DNA from 2 places in the Enterobacter sp. DVT3837 genome. Region 2 is predicted to be linked to the other one. Evidence: predicted binding sites of a transcription regulator. Region 2 holds the regulator's gene; the other holds the start of a gene.

Region 1 (3,698 bases), 1.3 Mb from region 2:
CCGCGATAGCCATCGACAACCAGCGTGCGTCGATGCAGCACTGACGGCTGGATATCTGCGCCCATCACGGTAGGAATACCCAGTGCACGCACCATAATGGCAGCGTGTGAGTTGGCGGCACCATCGCGCACTACCACACCGGCCAGCCTGTCCTGAGGCAGCTCAGCCAGCGTCGTCGCGGAGAGTTCATCGGCGACCAGCACAAACCGTTTTGGCCAGGCATTTGGCCCCTGAATAGTGTCATCCAGATGGAACAGCAGACGTTGCCCCAGGGTTCGGAGATCTCCCGCCCGCTCTTTCAGGTAACCATCAGTCAGTGCCGCAAATTGCTCGGCAAATTTTTCGATAACCTTTTTAACGGCCCACTCCGCGACCGAGCCTTTATCCACTTCCGCAAAAAGCTCGCGACGCAAACGCGCATCGGAAAGCAGGTGTGAATAGAGATCAAAAATGGCCGCCGTCTCTTTTTGCGCACCTGCGGCAAAGCGTTTGCTGTAACGACGAAATTCATTCGCCGCCTCTTCCAGCGCAGCAGTAAGACGCTCACGCTCAAGCGCTTCATCAAGCGTTGAGGCTTCGTAAACCTGCTCCATTAACGGTAGCGTGGCGTCCATCCAGCCTTCTGCAATCGCCACACCTGGCGACGCAGGAAGGGCGCGAATGCGAGTATGGCGATACTGACCGAAAAGTGCGGCAAGCTGAGACTGGGAGAGGATCGCAGCCATCTGCGTGGCCAGCGTGACGAGGAAAGACTCTTCGCTTTCATCGTACTGACGCAGCTCGCGCTGCTGAACAACCAGCACGCCAAGCAGCTGGCGACGCTGGATAATCGGCACGCCAAGAAACGCGCGGAAGCGCTCTTCTTTTACGGAAGGGATGTATTTAAAGCTGGGGTGTTTTTGCGCGTCGGCAAGGTTGATAGGTTCAGCCAGCCGCCCAACCAGACCTACGATACCTTCATCAAATGCGAGCGTTACGGTGCGTCCGCGTGGTTTTTTCAAACCACGGGTCGCCATCAGGTAATAGCAGCGCCGATCGTGGTCGGCCAGATACACCGAACAGACCTCGGTCTCCATCGCAAGACGGATGTCAGTGACCAGAATGTTCAGCGCCTCATTGAGACGCGGAGCACTGGCCACCTTCTCGACTATTTCTCGCAAGCGGGTGAGCATGATTTGCGTAACTTAACCTCTTTTACGTCGCCAGGCAGGTGCGCTCTGCGGCTTAGGGGGGATCTCCTGAAGCTGCATTACCACACTTGCGAACTCTTTCATCACCCTACGGTAAACATCGCGTTTAAATGACACGACCTGACGAACAGGATACCAATAGCTTACCCAGCGCCAACCATCAAACTCCGGCGTACTGCTGGTTTGCATATTGATGTCTGAATCGTTGCCCACCAACTGCAACAGAAACCACTTCTGTTTCTGGCCGATACAAACCGGCTTTGTGTCCCAACGCACCAAACGTTTCGGTAACTTGTAACGCAACCAGTTGCGGGTCGAAGCCAGGATGCGAACATCTTTTCGGCTTAAACCGACCTCTTCAAAAAGCTCCCGGTACATCGCTTGTTCTGGGGACTCTCCTGGGTTGATCCCGCCTTGCGGGAACTGCCAGGAGTGCTGACCATATCGCCGGGCCCACATTACCTGGCCCTGACGATTACAAATTACTATTCCTACGTTCGGGCGGTAGCCATCGTCATCAATCACCGGACTACCCCAAACTAAACCTTATATATGAATGATTGTTTCACACTACAGGGAGGCGGTAAACCACTCTCTTACAGGCCTGCAACCTAATAACATTTGAATAACTCACAAATAAGTGCTGAGTTATAAACAGATAAGAGCCAGCAAAGGGATTTTTATTCACCTTTTCTGTGGATATAGTTGTGAAAAAGTGTCTGATTACCGATGAACAACCTCAATCCCCGTCTGCGTCCCGCTTTCATCAATATTATATAATGATATTATTTTCATTCAGTTAAGTGTGTCATCACAAACAAAACACAGAATAGCGTGACGATCATCACATCAGGGATCGTCGCGCTGATGAAAGATCGAACAGCGTCGGTTTTATCCACAGATTGTGCCAATAAGTTAGGCACAAATTGTCTGAAAATTCGATTTTCATCGCACGTCAAGGCTGTAAATTGAAACAGTAGTCAGGGTTATGCCCAGTTATCCCATTTTTCTGTGGATAACATGGTGTAAGATCCTGTTCATTGTCAGTGACCAGATTTGAACAACCGGTTTTTCTTCTCAGGTGAAACGATTTCAAACTAATAAAAAAACCTATAAATCATACACATGGAATATTCGTACAGAAAAAGTTAAACTCTATCCACAGGGGACAATTTCTTCGTTTATTTTTTAATCAAAAGGTTATCTTCATGCATCCGCTTACACCCTTGCTTTCACCTCCATCCAGCGAAGGCCAGTTGCTCCAGCAGGCTCAACGCCTGGCTGGCTTTTCGCTGGGCGAGCTGGCGGCAATGGCCGGGATTCCGATCCCGAAGGATCTGAAACGGGATAAAGGCTGGACGGGCATGCTGCTTGAACTGTGGCTGGGTGCCAGTGCGGGGAGTAAACCAGAGCAAGATTTTGCGGCTCTTGGCGTAGAGTTAAAAACCATTCCCATAGACAGCCAGGGGAAGCCACTTGAGACCACCTTTGTCTGCGTTGCGCCATTAACCGGCAATACCGGTGTGACATGGGAAACCAGCCACGTTCGCCATAAGCTGAAACGCGTGCTTTGGGTACCGGTTGAAGGTGAACGCCACATTCCACTGGCCGATCGTCGCGTTGGCGCACCGCTGCTCTGGAGCCCGAATGAAGAGGAGGAGCATCAATTGCGTCTGGACTGGGAGGAACTGATGGATATGATCGTTCTTGGCCAGGTAGAGCGCATCACAGCCCGACACGGGGAAGTGTTACAGCTGCGTCCGAAGGCAGCCAACAGTAAAGCGCTTACCGAGGCGATCGGTGCGCAGGGCGAGCCAATACTGACGTTGCCGCGCGGCTTTTATCTCAAAAAGAATTTCACCGGCGCAGTGCTTGCACGCCATTTTTTACTAAAAACATAGTTTTTTACTCATTTTGAGAGATCCCAAACATAATCATCTGGTTTTTAAGATTTTACCGCTTCCTCCTGCCGGCATATCGGGTTAATACTACACTATGATTTGATACCAGCCAGGTGAGGACGATAACGATGAAAAAATGGGCAGTGTTAATTTCAGCAGTCGGCTTAGCGTTTGCAGTATCGGGCTGTAGCAGCGATTACGTCATGGCGACAAAAGATGGTCGGATGATCCTGACCGACGGAAAACCTGAAGTGGATGATGATACCGGTCTGGTCAGCTATCGCGATCAGCAAGGCAATAAAATGCAGATCAACCGCGACGAAGTCTCACAAATTATCGAGCGATAAACAGAGAGAGGTCAGTCGCTTGCTGGCCTTTTTGATTTTTTTCTTCCCCTTTTGCTTCCCCTCTGCCATGTTTATATTCCTTTGTCGGGAAGTTCCTGACGCGGTCTACATGTCTATTGAAGGAAGCCGGCTATGCATTATCACCGTATCCCCCACAGCTCTCTGGAGATAAGCCAATTGGGGTTGGGCACGATGACATTTGGTGAACAAAACAGCGAAGCCGATGCCCATGCGCAACTCGATTATGCCGTCAGCCAGGG
Region 2 (3,698 bases):
GTGATTGGACGAGTTCCTCCGCGCAGCATGGCCTGAATGGTCATGGACAGCGTGCCGGTCTTCGGATCGAGCAGACGGCCGGTACGGGAGCGACCACCTTCCACAAAGTACTCAACGGAATATCCGCGGCTGAACAACTCACCCAGATACTCGCGGAACACCGTGGAGTAGAGCTTATTGCCCTTGAAGGTACGGCGAATAAAGAAGGCGCCCAGTCGACGGAAAATCGGGCCAGCTGGCCAGAAATTCAGGTTAATACCGGCCGCGATATGCGGCGGTACCAGCCCCTGGTGATAAAGCACATAGGAGAGAAGCAGGTAGTCCATGTGGCTGCGGTGGCAGGGGACATAGACAATTTCATGGCCATCATGCGCCAGTTGGCGTACACGCTCGGCGTTATGGACGTTGATGCCCTGATAGAGACGGTTCCAGGTAAAGCTGAGAATGCGATCGGACAGACGAATCATCTCGTAAGAGAAGTTCGCTGCAATCTCTTCCATCAGTGCAATGGCGTTCTGCTGGGCTTTCTCATGTGAAATCTTCTTGCTGCGCGCTTCGTCTTCGACGGCACGGGCAATCGCTTTGGAGGCCAACAGCTTGTTGAACAGATCCTGACGCGCCGGGAGACGCGGCCCAACGGCAGCGAGGCGCTGACGGGCGAAGTGCATTCGCGCTACGCGCGCCAGTTTTTGCGCGATGATCTTGTCGGTGCCATGCTCGTCCGCCATTCGACGCAGCGAAACGGAAGGGGAGAAACGCACAAAGCTGTCGCGTCCCAGCCAGGAGACTGCGAAGAACTTCTGGATGCCGTTAAGCATGCGCAGCGGTGGATTCTCTTCACCTTTTTCACGACCCGGGCGACGACCAAACATCACCGATACTGGCACCATCTGCACATCCAGATCAGGATTGCTGCGGTGCAGGTCGAGATAGTCATGGAACAGCTTGATGGACTCTTCTTTTGGCGTGTAATAGGTAAACACGCGCGGTCCACCGTGAATGAACACGTAGCGCGGCAGCAGAGTACCGTCAACTTCTAGCGGTTCAAGCGGGTCAGGTAAGTCATGCGCCAGGCACTGGGCGCGAAGCGTCAGTAAGTCTGCCTTCGAGTTATAAGGCAAAACGTACATAATGGGGCGCGACGTATCGAGCCCCAATTCCAGCGCGGGTTCTGCTGGGATAGACTTGCTTTTTACCAGGATGCTTAATGGTAAATTAAGTAATTTGTAGTAAATTCGTGGCCAGCCGGACATAAACGATGTAAAGCCTCTGGTTAATAATGCAATTGCGGCGCAAGGATAACAGAAAGCGCGCAAAATTTCTGTTGTTACCCGTCATACTTCAGGCGGCAGCGAAACGCGCTGCCACTATAGTTACTGACGCTATTTCCAATAAAAGGTTCTTTTAATGGCCAATAATACCACTGGGTTAACCCGAATCATCAAAGCCGCCGGCTATTCCTGGAAAGGTTTCCGTGCCGCGTGGATCAATGAAGCCGCCTTTCGCCAGGAGGGCGTCGCCGCTATCATCGCGGTGATTATCGCCTGCTTCCTTGATATTGATGCAATAACACGCGTTCTTCTGATCGGCTCCGTACTGTTGGTGATGATAGTGGAAATTCTCAATAGCGCTATTGAGGCCGTTGTTGACCGGATTGGTTCAGATTTCCACGAGCTCTCTGGCCGGGCAAAAGACATGGGTTCCGCTGCCGTGTTGCTGGCGATTATTACTGCGGTCATTACATGGGTCACGCTGCTTTGGTCACATTTCCGATGAGCCTCGAGGAATAATTAAGTCCCTGGTTTTTTGTGCAGTTTTTGGTTCCAAAATCGCCTTTGACTGTATATACTCACAGCATAACTGTATATACACCCAGGGGGCGGAATGAAAGCGTTAACGACCAGGCAGCAAGAGGTGTTTGATCTCATCCGGGATCATATCGGCCAGACGGGTATGCCACCCACGCGTGCGGAAATCGCTCAGCGTCTGGGCTTCCGTTCTCCGAATGCTGCCGAAGAACACCTGAAAGCGCTGGCGCGTAAGGGCGTGATTGAGATTGTTTCGGGCGCGTCACGCGGTATCCGCCTGCTGGTGGAAGAAGAGACGGGCATTCCGCTGGTGGGGCGTGTTGCTGCCGGTGAGCCTTTACTGGCACAGCAGCATATTGAAGGCCACTACCAGGTCGATCCGGGGATGTTTAAACCGAGCGCTGATTTCCTGCTGCGCGTAAGCGGCATGTCGATGAAAGACATCGGTATTCTTGACGGTGATCTGCTTGCGGTTCACAAAACGCAGGATGTGCGAAACGGCCAGGTTGTGGTCGCGCGTATTGATGACGAAGTGACCGTTAAGCGTCTGAAAAAACAGGGTAATACCGTACAGCTGCTGCCTGAAAACAGCGAATTCTCCCCGATTGTGGTGGATCTTCGCGAACAGAACTTCTCTATCGAAGGGCTGGCAGTAGGGGTGATTCGCAACGGCGAATGGCTGTAATCTCTTCCTGACAGGCTACGGCGTTGCTGTAGCCTGCTTCCTTTACCTCTCCCGGTATTTTTCATGTCACTGCTGACGGCATCAGATAAGGCATTGTGGCGTCTTGCACTGCCGATGATTTTCTCCAATATTACCGTGCCCTTGCTGGGTCTGGTCGATACTGCTGTTATTGGTCATCTGGATTCACCTGTTTATCTTGGCGGCGTGGCGATTGGCGCGACGGCAACCAGCTTCCTGTTTATGCTGCTGCTCTTTTTGCGCATGAGTACTACCGGGCTCACGGCACAGGCGTATGGTGCCAGAGATCCTCTGCGTCTGGCCCGCGCGCTGGTGCAGCCGCTCATTCTTGCGCTTGGTGCGGGAGTATTAATCGTTGTATTGCGCTCGCCCCTGATTGACCTCGCGCTTCACATCGTTGGCGGTAACGAGGCAGTGCTGGAGCAGGCGAGACGTTTCCTGGAAATTCGCTGGCTCAGTGCGCCGGCATCACTGGCTAACCTGGTTCTGCTGGGGTGGTTACTGGGCGTGCAGTATGCCCGCGCGCCCGTCATTTTGCTGGTGGTGGGAAACCTTCTCAACATTGTGCTTGATGTCTGGCTGGTAATGGGTCTGCATATGAACGTGCAGGGGGCTGCACTGGCGACGGCAATTGCCGAATACGGGACTTTTATCATCGGTCTGTGGATGGTCTGGCGCGTGCTGGCGATGCGCGGGATCTCTCTTGCGCTACTCAAAACCGCATGGCGCGGCAATATCCGTAAGCTGCTGGCACTCAACCGCGACATCATGCTGCGCTCACTTCTCCTTCAGCTCTGTTTTGGCGCGCTGACGGTTTTCGGGGCTCGGCTGGGGCCAGACATCGTCGCGGTCAATGCCGTATTGATGACGCTACTGACCTTTACCGCCTACGCGCTGGACGGTTTTGCCTATGCTGTGGAAGCACATTCCGGGCAGGCGTACGGTGCGCGCGAAAGCGGGCAGCTTCAGGATGTCTGGCGGGCAGCCTGTCGTCAGTCAGGGCTGGTGGCACTGGCATTTGCGCTGGTTTATGCCGTTTTTGGCGAGCAGATCATTGCATTACTCACCTCACTTCCCACACTGCGTGAACTGGCGAGCCACTATCTCATCTGGCAGGTGATCTTACCGGTGGTCGGTGTCTGGTGTTATCTGCTGGACGGCATGTTCATTGGGGCTACGCGCGGAGC

What was found. The regulator LexA, encoded in region 2, represses DNA repair genes until DNA is damaged. The targets are predictions, from matches to a motif close to TNCTGTATGTACATACAGNA.
Region 1: a site for LexA is predicted at 2,150-2,169, ahead of mutH (DNA mismatch repair endonuclease MutH). Genes of this name have one in related genera too.

What each region holds. Positions count from the first base shown of each region.
Region 1 is NZ_JBWDLA010000001.1:2,363,574-2,367,271, reverse strand. Features, by position in the region: gene ptsP (phosphoenolpyruvate--protein phosphotransferase) at 1-1,172, opposite strand, end outside; gene rppH (RNA pyrophosphohydrolase) at 1,185-1,715, opposite strand; gene mutH (DNA mismatch repair endonuclease MutH) at 2,399-3,091, shown strand; gene AC0XWG_RS11620 (YgdI/YgdR family lipoprotein) at 3,220-3,438, shown strand; gene AC0XWG_RS11615 (NADP(H)-dependent aldo-keto reductase) at 3,571-3,698, shown strand, end outside.
Region 2 is NZ_JBWDLA010000001.1:1,108,369-1,112,066, reverse strand. Features, by position in the region: gene plsB (glycerol-3-phosphate 1-O-acyltransferase PlsB) at 1-1,253, opposite strand, end outside; gene AC0XWG_RS05440 (diacylglycerol kinase) at 1,408-1,776, shown strand; gene lexA (transcriptional repressor LexA) at 1,885-2,493, shown strand; gene dinF (MATE family efflux transporter DinF) at 2,557-3,698, shown strand, end outside.